Regions from separate parts of the Rhodococcus sp. NPDC003383 genome, predicted to be linked through region 1. Evidence: riboswitches for the same ligand, from Rfam matches in the RefSeq annotation. Region 1 holds a riboswitch; each other region holds the start of a gene.
The links. A riboswitch is a leader RNA that binds a small molecule or an ion and turns the genes downstream of it on or off. The one in region 1 is predicted to bind thiamine pyrophosphate.
Positions count from the first base shown of each region.

Region 2: another riboswitch for thiamine pyrophosphate. It lies ahead of ACWDTS_RS09290 (TenA family protein); the one in region 1 lies ahead of thiC (phosphomethylpyrimidine synthase ThiC).
Region 3: another riboswitch for thiamine pyrophosphate. It lies ahead of thiO (glycine oxidase ThiO); the one in region 1 lies ahead of thiC (phosphomethylpyrimidine synthase ThiC).

Region 1 is NZ_JBSFRG010000010.1:88,991-93,658, reverse strand. Features, by position in the region: gene ACWDTS_RS11580 (MDR family MFS transporter) at 1-404, opposite strand, end outside; gene thiC (phosphomethylpyrimidine synthase ThiC) at 533-2,263, opposite strand; TPP riboswitch at 2,262-2,371, opposite strand; gene ACWDTS_RS11570 (hypothetical protein) at 2,489-2,653, opposite strand; gene ACWDTS_RS11565 (PHA/PHB synthase family protein) at 2,700-4,382, shown strand; gene nadC (carboxylating nicotinate-nucleotide diphosphorylase) at 4,507-4,668, opposite strand, start outside.
Region 2 is NZ_JBSFRG010000007.1:147,833-152,500, reverse strand. Features, by position in the region: gene ACWDTS_RS09295 (amino acid adenylation domain-containing protein) at 1-1,413, opposite strand, end outside; TPP riboswitch at 1,686-1,783, shown strand; gene ACWDTS_RS09290 (TenA family protein) at 1,776-2,495, shown strand; gene ACWDTS_RS09285 (ABC transporter substrate-binding protein) at 2,480-3,499, shown strand; gene ACWDTS_RS09280 (ABC transporter permease) at 3,480-4,274, shown strand; gene ACWDTS_RS09275 (ABC transporter ATP-binding protein) at 4,271-4,668, shown strand, end outside.
Region 3 is NZ_JBSFRG010000002.1:68,125-72,792, reverse strand. Features, by position in the region: gene ACWDTS_RS02270 (ABC transporter ATP-binding protein) at 1-42, opposite strand, end outside; gene thiG (thiazole synthase) at 119-904, opposite strand; gene thiS (sulfur carrier protein ThiS) at 897-1,112, opposite strand; gene thiO (glycine oxidase ThiO) at 1,112-2,173, opposite strand; TPP riboswitch at 2,171-2,285, opposite strand; gene thiE (thiamine phosphate synthase) at 2,312-3,001, shown strand; gene ACWDTS_RS02245 (NUDIX hydrolase) at 3,006-3,854, opposite strand; gene ACWDTS_RS02240 (hypothetical protein) at 3,983-4,668, shown strand, end outside.

The DNA of each region.
Region 1 (4,668 bases):
ATCGCCAGCGCCAGCGACATCAGGCCGCCGGCGCCGATGCCCTGGATCGCCCGGAACGCGGCGAGCATGTACACCGAGGTGGCGAACGAGCACAGCAGCGAACCCAGCAGGAACACGGAGATCGCCGTCAGGTACAGCCGGCGTCGCCCGTAGATGTCGGACAGCTTGCCGTACAACGGCGTCGTGATCGTCGCGGTGACGAGATACGCCGTGGTGACCCACGCCTGCAGCGCATAGCCGTTCAGGTCGTCGGCGATCGTCCGGATCGCGGTGGCGACGACGGTCTGATCGAGGGCGGCCAGGAACATCCCCAGCATCAATCCGCTGAGGATGGAGAGGATCTCGCGGTGCGTGAACGCGACCGATGCGGCCGGGTCGGCACGGTCGCGGTCGGTGCCCGTCACCGTTCCACTCTGTGCCCGGCCCGGCCCGTCGGCAAGTACCACCTGTCGTCAGCGGCGTGACCTCGCCGGACACGCCCGGCGTGCTCGCCGACCCGACCCTGCCGCCGTCCCGTTCCGCCGGCGAACCCTCAGGGGGACGGGACGGCGGGTGTCTCGAGGTAGACCGTGCCGCCGGCGGCCCGGAACTCGGCGGATTTGTGCTGCATCCCGGCGACGACCGCCTGCTCGGTGGCATCACCGAACCGGTCCCGGATGTCCTGGGAGATGCGCATGGAGCAGAACTTCGGCCCGCACATCGAGCAGAAGTGCGCGGTCTTGGCCGGTTCGGCCGGCAGCGTCTCGTCGTGGAACTCCTCGGCGGTCTCCGGATCCAGGGACAGAGCGAACTGGTCCCGCCACCGGAACTCGAAACGCGCCTTCGACAACGCGTCGTCACGCTCGGCGGCACCGGGATGACCCTTGGCGAGGTCCGCGGCGTGGGCGGCGATCTTGTACGTGATCACCCCGGTCTTCACGTCGTCCCGGTTCGGCAGTCCCAGATGCTCCTTCGGCGTGACGTAGCACAGCATCGCCGTGCCGTAGCGGGCGATCTCGGCGGCCCCGATCGCGGAGGTGATGTGGTCGTAGCCCGGGGCGATGTCGGTCACCAGCGGGCCCAGGGTGTAGAAGGGCGCGCCGTGACACAGCTTCTGCTGCCGCTCCACGTTCTCCCGCACCAGGTGCAGCGGGACGTGGCCGGGCCCCTCCACCATGACCTGCACGTCGTGGGCCCAGGCGCGGGCGGTCAGCTCGGCGAGGGTGTCCAGCTCGGCGAACTGGGCGGCGTCGTTGGCGTCGGCGATCGACCCGGGCCGCAGCCCGTCACCGAGGGAGAAAGCGACGTCGTAGCGGGCGAAGATCTCGCAGAGCTCGTCGAAGTGGGTGTAGAGGAAATTCTCCTCGTGGTGGGCCAGGCACCACCCGGCCATGATCGACCCGCCCCGGGAGACGATGCCGGTGACCCGCTCGGCGGTCAGCGGCACGTAGCGCAGCAGTACCCCGGCATGGATGGTCATGTAGTCCACGCCCTGTTCGCACTGCTCGATCACGGTGTCGCGGAAAATCTCCCAGGTCAACGCCTCCGCCTGCCCGTTGACCTTCTCCAGGGCCTGGTAGATCGGCACCGTGCCGATCGGCACCGGGGAGTTGCGGATGATCCACTCCCGGGTGGTGTGGATGTCCTCGCCGGTGGACAGGTCCATCACGGTGTCCGCGCCCCAGCGGGTGGCCCAGCGCATCTTGTCCACCTCCTCGGCGATGGAGCCGGTCACCGCCGAGTTGCCGATGTTGGCGTTGATCTTCACCAGGAACGCCCTGCCGATGATCATCGGCTCGGACTCGGGATGGTTGATGTTGGCCGGGATGATCGCCCGCCCCGCCGCCAGTTCGGTGCGTACCAGTTCCACATCGCAGTTCTCCCGCAATGCCACGAACCGCATCTCCTGGGTGATGATCCCGGCCCTGGCGTAGTGCATCTGCGTGACCGTCCGGCCCGCCTTCGCCCGCACCGGGACGCGGCGGGGGCCTTTCCACTCCCGGGACGCCTCACCACGCCGGGCGGCCGAGCGACCGTCGTCGAGCAGATCCCGTTCCCGGCCCGGGTACTGCTCGACGTCGCCGCGAGCGGCGATCCAGGAGGCCCGTGCCGGCGGGAGCCCGACCTCCGGGTCGCTGCCGGGACCCTCGGTGCGGTAGACCCGCAGTGGCGGGTTCGGGACCCCGCCCGGGGAGTTCTCCAAGCGGATTTCCGTGACGGGAACGTGGAGGTCGTGTTCCTCGTCGTGGACATGGGTCAGGGCATGGGGGTTCGATGCGCTCATCGGAACTGTGCCTACTTCCTTCGCCGGCATTACCCGGACAGGTTCGACGGTCGCAGGCTGCGTCAGCCCGATCTCAGCCCCTGCAATAGGGCTCCCGTGTGGACGGCACCGACACTAACACCGTTGCCGGCCCGGGTATCCCACCAGGGTCCGCACCGACGGTGCGCCTTCAGGGACTTGCGTTGCTGTGATGGATGTTTCGTGGTCACGATGGATGTTTCGTGGTCACGCGGATTGGGCATCGCCGAGATCGCACCCTGATGCTGTCGATATCCATTCGTACACCGCTGCTTCCGTCGTCCGGAACGTCGCGCCGAGCTCCTCCGCGTCGAGATACATACTGCTTGAATGTGCTGTCTTGTAATGCAATTCGATATCGTCGGCCGCCACGGCACCTATGCGGTGCGACAATTCAGGTGTCGAAGGGAGACCCGCGATGACCCAGACACGACCCGTGATCAGGGACGACGTCGAGGAATCGATCGGCGGTGGCGAGGACGTCGCACCCCCTGGGCTCGGGATGGCCCTCGGCGCCCTGGCCGATGTGTTCGGCCACGGACGGACAGTGGCCCGGCACAGCGCCGCGTTCGGCAAGGAACTGGCGAAGATCGCCGTCGGCCGGTCGACGGTGGCCCCGGCCAAGGGCGATCGCCGGTTCGCCGACCCGGCATGGGATACACACCCGGCCTACCACCGCCTCGAACAGACCTACCTGGCGGCCACGGGCGCCGTCGACGGCGTGGTCGACGACGTCGGCCGCGCGATCGACGCGCGCCGGGCGGCCGAGGCCAAATTCGCAGCCGACATCCTCACCGCGGCTCTGGCCCCGACGAACTACCTGTGGACCAACCCCGCGGCACTGAAGGAAGCGTTCGACACCGCCGGACTCAGTCTGGTGCGCGGCACCAAGCATTTCGTCACCGATGTGATCGAGAACCGGGGCATGCCGTCGATGGTGCCGCGCGACGCCTTCACCGTCGGTAAGGACCTCGCGGTGACCCCGGGAGCGGTGGTCTCCCGCGACCCGGTCGCCGAGGTGATCCAGTACACCCCCACCACGACCACGGTGCGCAGCCGGCCGGTGCTGGTGGTGCCGCCACCGATCGGCCGGTACTACTTCCTGGACCTGCGGCCGGGACGCAGCTTCGTCGAGTACAACGTCGGCCGGGGCCTGCAGACCTTCATGCTGTCGTGGCGCAATCCCAGCGCCGAGCAGGGCGACTGGGACATGGACACCTACGCCGCGCGGATACTCCGGGCGATCGACGAGGTGCGGGAGATCACCGGCAGCGACGACGTGAACCTGATCGGGTTCTGCGCCGGCGGCATCCTCGCCACTACGGCGCTCAACCATCTCGCCGCTCAGGGCGATGACCGGGTGCACAGCATGGCGTACGCGGTGACGATGCTCGACTTCGGTAACCCGGCCTTGCTCGGCGCGTTCGCGCGCCCCGCGCTGGTCCGGTTCGCGAAGGGCCGCTCGCGCCGCAAGGGCCTGATCAGCGCCCGGGACATGGGCTCGGCGTTCACCTGGATGCGTCCGAACGATCTGGTGTTCAACTACGTCGTCAACAACTACCTGATGGGACGCACCCCGCCGGCGTTCGACATCCTCGCCTGGAACGCCGACGGCACCAACCTGCCCGGCGCCCTGCACGGTCAGTTCCTCGACATCTTCCGCGACAATCTGCTCGTCGAGCCGGGCGGGCTCACCGTGCTGGACACGCCGGTGGACCTGAAGTCGATCACCGTGCCCACCTTCGTCTCCGGTGCCATCGCCGATCACCTGACCGCGTGGCGCAGCTGCTACCGCACCACCCAATTGCTCGGCGGCGACACCGAGTTCGTGCTCAGCTTCTCCGGGCACATCGCCAGCCTGGTCAACCCGCCCGGCAACCCCAAGGCCCACTACTGGACCGGCGGCACACCGGGCCCGGATCCGGACACCTGGCTCGAGCACGCCGAACGACAGCAGGGCAGCTGGTGGGAGGCCTGGGCGGACTGGGCAATCGCCCGCAGCGGAGAGGAGACCGCCGCACCCGCCGCACCCGGCAGCGACCGGTATCCGCCGCTCGAGGCTGCCCCCGGCCGGTACGTGCGCGACCTTCCCGCCGACTGACCACCGGCCTGCACCCTGCATCAGGACAGCGGCCGCGGTGCCGAGCTCTCGTCACCGCGGCCGACTCCGCTCACTTCGCCTGGCGCGGAGGAAGATTCGCGCCGGATCGACGCCCGAACCGGTGTTACATGTCCAGGCCGAGATCGAGGACCGTCACCGAGTGCGTGAGCGCCCCGACCGCGAGGTAGTCGACGCCGGTGCGCGCGTAGTCCGCGGCGACCTCGAGGGTCAGCCCACCGGACGATTCGAGCCGGGTCTGCGGCGCGTGGGTGTTGCGGCGCTGCAC
Region 2 (4,668 bases), on a different contig from region 1:
GTCCGGCCGGCCGACATATCCGAGCGCCAATTGTGTTCCGGCCAGGTACAACTCGCCCTCCGCGCCGGCCGGAACCCAGTTCAGGGCGCTGTCGAGGATCAGCAGGTCGGTGTCGGCGATGGGCGCGCCGATCGGCACCGAGTCGATGTCGGCATCGGTGACCTCGTGATGGGTCACGTCGACGGCCGCCTCGGTGGGCCCGTACAGGTTGTGGACCGCGACCCCGGGCAGCAGTTCCCGTACCAGTACCGCGATACGCGCCGGCAGCGCTTCACCGGATGCGAACAGGTACCGAAGAGGGGTGAGCGAATCGAGCTCGGCCTCGGCGACGAACACCGCGAGCATGGACGGCACGAAATGCGCGACGGTGACCCCGCGGTCGCGCATGAGATCCGCCAGGTAGCGCGGGTCCCGGTGCCCCTCGGGCACGGCGACGAGAAGACGCGCGCCGGCCTGCAACGGCCAGAACAACTCCCACACGGACACGTCGAAGGTGACCGGAGTCTTGTGCAGCACCACGTCCGCAGGTCCCAGCCGGTACTGCTCCTGGCGCCAGCGCAGGTTGGTGACGATCGCCTCGTGGGTCACCGCCACGCCCTTGGGCCGGCCGGTGGATCCGGAGGTGAAGATGACGTAGGCGGTGTCGGCGGCGTGCAGGGGACGACGGCGGTCGGCATCGGTGAGCGGGTCCGCCGATTCCGATCCGAGGTCGAGGGCCGTCACGTCGAGCACCTCGATCCCGTCTGCGGGCACCGGCGCAGCGGTCTCGGTGAGCAGGACCGCGGGCTCGGCGACCTCGAGGATGTAGGCCAGTCGCTCGGCGGGATGGTCCGGGTCGAGCGGCACGTACGCACCGCCTGCCTCGAGCACCGCGTACACGGCCACGAGCAGATCGAAGGACCGGCGCAGGGCGACGGCGACGGTGAGACCCGGCCCGACACCGGACTCGACGAGGCGGCGGGCCAGCCGCCGGGACCGGTCCGCCAGCTCGGCGTAGGTGTACTCGGCGCCGTCGAACTCGACGGCCACGGCGTCGGGAGTGGCGGCGGCCTGCGCGGCGAAGGCGGCGGGCAGGGTGTCCGGTCGCGCCGGCTCCGGCGACGCCTGCTCCTCCCCCGCGAACGCGGCGAGGTCCTCGGACAGTTCGGCCAGAGCGACGGCGACCTCGTCGGGACCACTCCCGGCGAGCCCGGGCAGCAGTCCGGTGAGCACGACGGGAACGAGTGCGTCGGGTCCGATCGCGTCGCCCATGGCGGCGCCGAGCGCAGCCAGTTCCTCGTTGAGGCCGGCGTAGGTGACGACGGCACCGTCGCGCACCAGAGCGACCCGTTCGGGGTCACGCGAGACGACATTCGCGATCAGTCGCGGCAGATTCTCGAGTTCCGACCGTCCGGAATCCTCGACATCCCGCATCCCGTATTCCACCTTTCCCCACATCGCTGTGCGCAGGCGGAGTCGCCGTCGACACCCTCCCGCGACCGCCCGAGCGCGAGCCGGGAGGTCTCGCAGCATGGTCGTCGCACGGAATCGTCGGGCCCTTCACACCGCCGGAGACCGCGCTGACGATCGCCAAACATACAGGCTGTTTTGTGTCCACGGAACAGGTTGTCCGGACATTCCCGGCGCAGCCCCCGGGTCCGGTACCCCGGGGGCCCGTTGCGCGGAACGCCCTGCTAAGGTCGCGTTCGTCCGACACGGGGTGCTCCGCGCGCGCGGGGCTGAGATCACACCCGTAGAACCTGCATCAGGTAATGCTGACGAAGGGATGTCCCGGCATGTCTGTGCCTGTCGACGTTTCGCCTCTTGTTTCCACCGACCGCTTCACCGATCGGATGTGGCAGCACACCGAGACGCTGCGCCGGTCGATCGACGACCTCGAATTCCTCCACCGCCTGGGCGACGGAACGCTGCCGCTCGACGCCTTCCGCTTCTACATCGAGCAGGACGCGCTGTACCTCGCCGGGTACGCCAAGGCCCTCGCGCTGTTGTCCGCCAAGTCCCCGGATCCGGCAACCGCCGCGTTCTGGGCGACCAGTGCCGCCACGGCGGCCACCGAGGAGTCGGCGCTGCACAAGAGCCTGCTCACCGGCGGGGTTCTGCCGCCCGGTGAGGCCGCGCCCGCCCACTCCCCCGCCTGCCTCGGGTACGTCTCCTATCTCACGGCGACCGTCGCCACCGAGCCGTACGCGGTCGGTGCTGCGGCCGTGCTGCCGTGTTTCTGGATCTACGCCGAAGTGGGCCGCGACCTCGCCGCCCGCGCCTCCGGGGTCCTCGCCACCGACCCGCAGCACCCGTACGCGCAGTGGGTGACCACCTACGACGCCCCCGAATTCCACGCCGCGGTCGCGACCGCCCGCGAACTGGTCGACGCCGCGGCGGTCGCCGCCACCGACGCCGACCGTGCCGCGATGCTCGACGCGTTCACCGTCGCGACCCGCTACGAGCTGATGTTCTGGGACACCGCGCTGCACCGGCAGGAATGGCCGGAATCGTGACTCTCCGCCGCCTCACCGCCCTGCTGGTCGCGATCGTCGCGATCGCCCTGGTCCCCGCCTGTTCCTCGTCCGAATCGGACGACACGATCCGCTTCGCACTGGACTGGACGCCGAACACCAACCACACCGGCCTGTACGTGGCGATGCAGGAGGGTTTGTTCGACGAGGCCGGTCTCGACGTGGAGATCCTGCCGTACAACAACACGACCCCGGATACCCTCGTCGACGCGGGCAACGCCGAGTTCGGCATCTCCACCCAGGGGATGACGACCTTCGCCCGCGCCGCCGGATCGCACACCGTCTCGGTGCTCGCCCCGCTGCAGCACTGGGCGACCGGCATCGCCGTCAAGGCGGACCGCGCCGATCTCGCGCGGCCGAGAGACCTCGACGGTCACATCTACGCCGGGTTCGGCGATCCCGGCGACGAGGAGACGCTGCGTCAGGTCATCCGCAACGACGGTGGCCGCGGCGAGTTCACGTCCGTCATCCTCGGCACGTCCGCGTACGAGGCGGTGTACTCGGGAACCGCGGACTTCACCGCGTCCTATCTCGCGTGGGAGGGCATCGAGGCCGAACATCGCGGCCTGCCGATGCGCTACTTCTCGTACACCGACTACGGGTTCCCCGACGCCTACGCCATCGTGATCAGCGGCAACGAGGACTGGCTGGCCGAACACCCGGAGCAGGCACGCGCGTTCGTGCAGGCCGTTCAGCGCGGCTACGAGATCGCCGCCGAGGATCCCGAGCGCGCCGCCCGGGACCTCATCGACGCCAACCCGGGGGCCTTCGAGGACGAAGCGCTCGTCTTCGAGAGCCAGCGCATGCTCTCGGCGGACCAGCTGCGCGACGAGAACGGGAACGTGGGCACCCAGACCCTCGAACGCTGGACCGGCTACTCGCGGTTCCTGTACGAGAAGGGTCTGCTCGCCGGACCCGACGGCCGGCCGCTGACCGAGGAGCCGGACTGGTCCACCTACTTCACCGATGACTACCTCACGTCCTGACCCGTCGTCACCGCGCTGGGTCCGCATCGCCGCCCCCGCCGCGGTGGTCGTGCTCGCGCTCGTCGCGCTCTGGCAGCTGTACGTGACGGTCTCCGGGATCCGCCCGCAGGTGCTGCCCTCCCCCGCCCGGGTGCTCGGGCAGGGGTGGGCGCACCGCGACGACCTGGCCGCCCACACGTGGTCGACGTTGCAGGTGACGATCATCGGGTTCGCGGTGTCCCTCGTGGTTGCGTGGGCCCTGTCGATCGTCGTGGACTTCTCGCCGTGGCTGCGCCGCGCGCTGGTGCCACTGTTCGTGGTGTCGCAGACCCTGCCGATCATCGCGATCGCCCCGCTGATGATCATCTGGTTCGGTTTCGGGTTGCTGCCGAAGGTCCTGGTGATCGCGCTGGCGACGTTCTTCCCCATGGCGATCGGGCTGATCGAGGGGTTCGCCGCCGCGGACCGGGAGGCCGGGGCGTTGCTGCGCAGCATGGGCGCGTCCCGCGGCCAGGTGTTCCGGTACGTGCGCCTGCCGTCGGCGCTGCCGCGGTTCTTCACGGCGCTGCGCATCGGCATCACCTACGCGGTGGTCGGCGCGGTGTTCGCCGAGTACGTGGGGGCCACGTCGGGGCTGGGCATCTACATGAGCACCCAGAAGAACTCGTTCCGCACCGATCTGGTGCTCGCCGCGGTGCTCGTCACCGCCGCCCTGTCGCTGGCGCTGTATCTGCTCACCTACCTGGTCGAGCGGATCGTCGCGCCCTGGGCCCTGTCCACGGGGAGCCGCAGATGACCGCCGTGACCGTCTCCGCGGTGCACCGTTCCTTCGCGGACCGCGCGGTGCTCGACGGCATCGACTTCGACGTCGCCGGGGGCGAGTTCGTGTCGGTGATCGGACCGAGCGGCTCCGGCAAGTCCACGCTGTTCGGGCTGATCGCCGGCCTCGACACCCCCGACACCGGCACCGTCACCGTCGGCGGCGCACCGGCCGCGCCCGGCCGGGCCGCGTTGATGCCGCAGAAGGACCTGCTGTTCCCGTGGCGCAGCGTCGTCGACAACTGCGCGCTCGGCCTCGAGGTCCAGGGGATCCCGCGCGCCGAAGCCCGGGCGCGTGCCGCGAAGCTGTTCCCCGCGTTCGGGCTGGCCGGGTTCGAGAATGCGCGTCCGGGGGAACTGTCCGGCGGGAT
Region 3 (4,668 bases), on a different contig from region 1:
CGTCGATCCGAAGGTCTTGGTCAGTCCCGTCACTTCGATCATGACCCCTACCCTGCCCGATCCATCCGGAATGTGCAGGGACACGCCCGACGAGCAGCCGCCGGATCCGACACCGGCCCTAGGGTTCGAGCGGCGAGGACGCCTGCGCCCAGAACCGCTTCGGGATCCGTCCGGCGTGCCGGGCCCGGAAACCTGCCTCGACGGCGTGCCGCATCGCCGACGCCATGAGAGCCGGGTCCTTGGCCCGGGTCACCGCGGTCGCGAGCAGCACCGCGTCGCAGCCCAGTTCCATCGCGAGGGCGGCGTCGGACGCGGTGCCGATGCCCGCGTCGAGCACCACCGGGACACCGGCGGCTTCGACGATCATCTCGATGTGGTGCGGATTGGCGATGCCCAGTCCGGTGCCGATCGGCGAGCCGAGCGGCATCACCGCCGCGCATCCGACGTCCTCGAGGCGCTTCGCGAGGACCGGATCGTCCGTCGTGTACGGCAGGACCACGAACCCGTCGTCGACGAGTTGCTCTGCCGCCGAGACCAATTCGATGGCGTCGGGCAGCAGGGTGCGTTCGTCGGCGATGACCTCGAGCTTGACCCAATCGGTTTCGAGGGCCTCGCGGCCCAGTTGCGCGGTGAGCACCGCTTCCTTCGCGCCGCGGCAGCCCGCGGTGTTCGGGAGCGGGGTGATGTCGAGGCGGCGCAGCAGGTCGAGCACCCCGGTGCCGGAGGCGGCGTCGACGCGTCGCATGGCGACGGTGGTCAGTTCGGTACCCGAGGCGACGAGCGCTTCCTCGAGCACCGCGAGATTCGCGGCGCCGCCGGTGCCGGTGATCAACCGCGACGCGAAGGTGCGTCCGGCGATGGTCAGCTGCGGCAGGTCGTGTGCCGGGTCACGGAGCTCAGCCACCCTGGACCGCCGTGAGAATCTCGATCTGCCAGCCCTTTCCGACCGGTTCGGACCACCGCCCGCGCGGGAACACCGCGCCGTCGACGGCGATCGCGATGCCCTTCTCCGGCAGCCCCAGCTGCACCAGCAGTTCGGCGACCGTCGGCGCCTCGGCGAAGTAGTGGTCCTCACCGTTGACGGTGATCCCCACCGAGATCGGGTTCGTCATCACAGCCCTTCCTTCGAAAATCTTTGCGGGTCGGCGTTTTTCGCTTCGGCGAGCGGATCGTCGGCGAGTTCGGCGAGCACGGCGTCCGCGGTGATCGGGGTGAACAGGACCCCGTTGCGTCCGTGCCCGGTCGCGGCGACGACCCGTTCGGACAGCCGCCCGATCAACGGCAGGTTGTCCGGGCTCATCGGCCGCAGTCCCGCCGTCGCCTCGTACAGCTCGTACTCGCCGATCGCCGGCAGCAGCGCTTCCGCATCGGCGATGAGGTCCCGCACCCCGGCGACCGTCACCTGCGTGTCGTCGGCCTCGTACTGGGTGGCGCCGACGACGAGACCGTCGCCGCGCGGCACCAGATAGGCCGGCCGGCCGTGCACACTGCCGCGGATGGTGCGGCTCGGGGCGGGGGTGACACCGGGCCGGGCCCGCAACCGCAGGATCTCGCCCTTGACGGGCCGCACCGGAAGGCCCGGCCACAACCGGGCCGACGCCGAACCCGCCGCGAGCACCACCCGGTCCGCGGGCAGCGCGTCGAGCGAATCGACCGCGGTCGCGACGAACCGCACCCCGGCCTCGACGCAGGCGCGATGCAGGGCGTCGACGAGGATCCTGTTGTCCACGGCCAGTTCCGTCGGGGCGAGCAACCCGAGACGGATCCGCGGGCCGAGCGACGGCTCGAGCTCCCGGATCTCGGCACGGGTGAGCACCCGCATCTCGTGGCCCTGCGCCTGCACCCATTCCGCGACGGTGCGCAGGTCGGCGGCGTCGGCGGCATCCAGCGCGACAGTGAGGGACCCGTCCGAAGTGAACAGGTCACACCCGGTCGCGCGCTGCAACCGGTCCCCGAACTCCGGCCAGCGCGCGAGTGACGCCGCGCCCAGTTCCAGGACGTGTTCCTCGCCGGGCCAGCCCTCCGACAGCGGCGCGAGCATGCCACCGGCGACCCAGGATGCGCCCGCTCCGGGGGTCGGGTCGTGCACTGTCACGTCCCAGCCGGCGCTCGCCGCGCGCCACGCGATCGACAACCCGATGACACCGCCACCGACGACGGCTACCGTTCCCATCCTGCGTCCACCTCACTCCCTGCGCCGGCATGATCCGGGTCAGGTCATAACGGTCGGGGCCGGCAGGCCCCCTCTCAGCCCCGCGTTCCCCGGGACTCCCGTGTTGTCATCTCTCCCTCAGAGGTTACCGTCTGGGCTGTGACTTCCTATCGTGGCAACCATCCTTCACCTCGGGAACGACTCGCGGACGCGCGTCTGTACCTGTGCACCGACGCCCGCCGGGACACCGGCGACCTGGCTCGATTCGCGGAGGAAGCCCTCGCCGGCGGAGTCGACATCATCCAGTTGCGTGACAAGGACTCGGCGGGCGAGAAGAAGTTCGGCCGCCTCGAGGCACGCGACGAACTGGCCGCGCTCGAGATCCTCGCCGACGCGTGCCGGCGCCACGGCGCACTGCTCGCCGTCAACGACCGCGCCGACATCGCACTGGCGGCGGGCGCGGACATCCTGCATCTGGGTCAGGGGGATCTGCCGGTCGCCCACGCCCGCAACATCCTGGGTCCGGACATCGTCATCGGCCGATCCACGGGCAGCCGCGCACAGGCGTCCCTCGCCGAGATCGAGGAGGGTGTCGACTACTTCGCGTCCGGCCCGGTGTGGGACACCCCGACCAAGCCGGGCCGCACCGCGGCGGGTCTGGAGGTCATCCGGGAGGTCGCTCAGTCGCATCCGACCCGTCCGTGGTTCGCGATCGGCGGGATCGACATCGAGCGACTGCCCGAGGTGGTCGCCGCCGGCGCCACCCGTGTCGCGGTGGTTCGGGCGATCACGAAGGCCGCCGATCCGCGTGCCGCGGCCGCTGCGCTGAAGGCCGGTCTACCTGCGTAACCGTCTACAGCCAGTCGAGGACGGTCGAGGGCGACAACGCGATCACCGAATCGGGCAGGCGCTCCCGTAGCCCGCGGTCGGCGGTCACGACCACCGTCACCTCCGACGTGAGGGTGGCGGTCGCCCCGGCGAGGCGGGCCAGTTCGTCGTCCCCGCTTCCGGTGGCGGCGTGCACCGGGATGCGGGCGTCCTCGACGATCGCATCCCGGGCCTGGCCTTCGAGCACGGCCTCGATCTGCGTCACCCAGCCGAACCCGCCGTCGGGCAGTTCGAGGGTCCGGGGCAGCACCGCCGCCAGTTCGTTCAGCAGTGCCCCGGTCGCTCCCGGCCGGTCGCGCCACCAGCCGGTCGGGCGGGAGCCGAGCACGTTCGCGGTGTCGAGCAGGACCCGGACCACGCGGGTGCGCAGCGTCGGCCAGGACGCGGCGAACCCCGCGTGCAGCGCCATCGCCTCGACCTCGACCTCCGGCACCCATCGCAGTTCGGTGCTCTCGCCGTTGGGGACGGTGGCCAGCGGGATCCCGGCGTCGGCGACGACGGTCGTGTAGGTCCAGCCGCCGACGACCCCGGCGGTGACGCGCTCGGTTCGGACCGCAACCACCGACACGTCGATGCCGGTCTCCTCGTGCGCTTCGCGTACCGCGGCGTCGACGGTGCTTTCGTGGCTGTCGCGGGCGCCGCCGGGCAGCGCCCAGGTTCCGCCCTGGTGACTCCACGCGGCGCGGTGTTGCAGCAGCACCGCGGGCCGGCCGTCGGGCAGAGGCGCACGCAACAACAGCCCGGCCGCACCGTGCTTGCCCCACCGGCGATCGCCGTCGGGGCCGACGGCCCATCCGTCACCGTCACCGCGCATCGTGTCCGTCCTCCCTACCGGCCGCCGCGGGCTGTCGAACCCCTGTTCCGACGCACTCGCGCAGCGCATTCCTGTTCGTACTGCTTATATGCTCGCCAAGGACTGTGCAACACCGAAAGGGGCGATTGGTGGACCCTCGCCTACACCCCACGATCGACCCCGGCCCCGACCACGCCGAGCAGCGGGCCCCCGAGACACGGACCGCCCGGGTTTTCGAGCAGGGACGGTCGAGCGGCCCGCAGGTGCCCGACGATCTGGGTGCCGTGCTGCGCTCGACACCCGCCAAGCTCATCGTGCTCGGGACGCTCGTGTCGATCCTGGTGGCGATCTCGGGGTTCGTCGCGACCCAGACGGTGAGCAGCCGCAAGGCCACGCACGATCATCTGCTGTCGACGATCGAGCCGCTGGCGGACGCGTCCCAGGATCTCTACAGCGCGTTGTCCGTCGCCGACGCGGCGGCGGTCACCGGGTTCATCTCCGGCGGCATCGAACCGAAGGCCGTCCGCGAGCGGTACGAGCAGGCCGTGGCGGAGGCGTCGGCGCAGCTGGTCGCGGCGGCCATCGGTGCCGATGACGACCCGGACAGTGCCCGCCTCCTGTCGGGGATCTCCGGGCGGCTGACCGTGTACACGGGCCTGATCGAGACGGCCCGGGCCAACAACCGCTCGGGCAATCCGGTGGGCAGCGCGTACCTCGGCGAAGCGTCGAACCTCATGCAGACCTCGCTGTTGCCGATGGCACAGGAACTGCACATGCTCGGTGTCCGTGCCGTCATGGACACCCAGCACGCCGCGGTCCGGCCACCGTGGTTCTC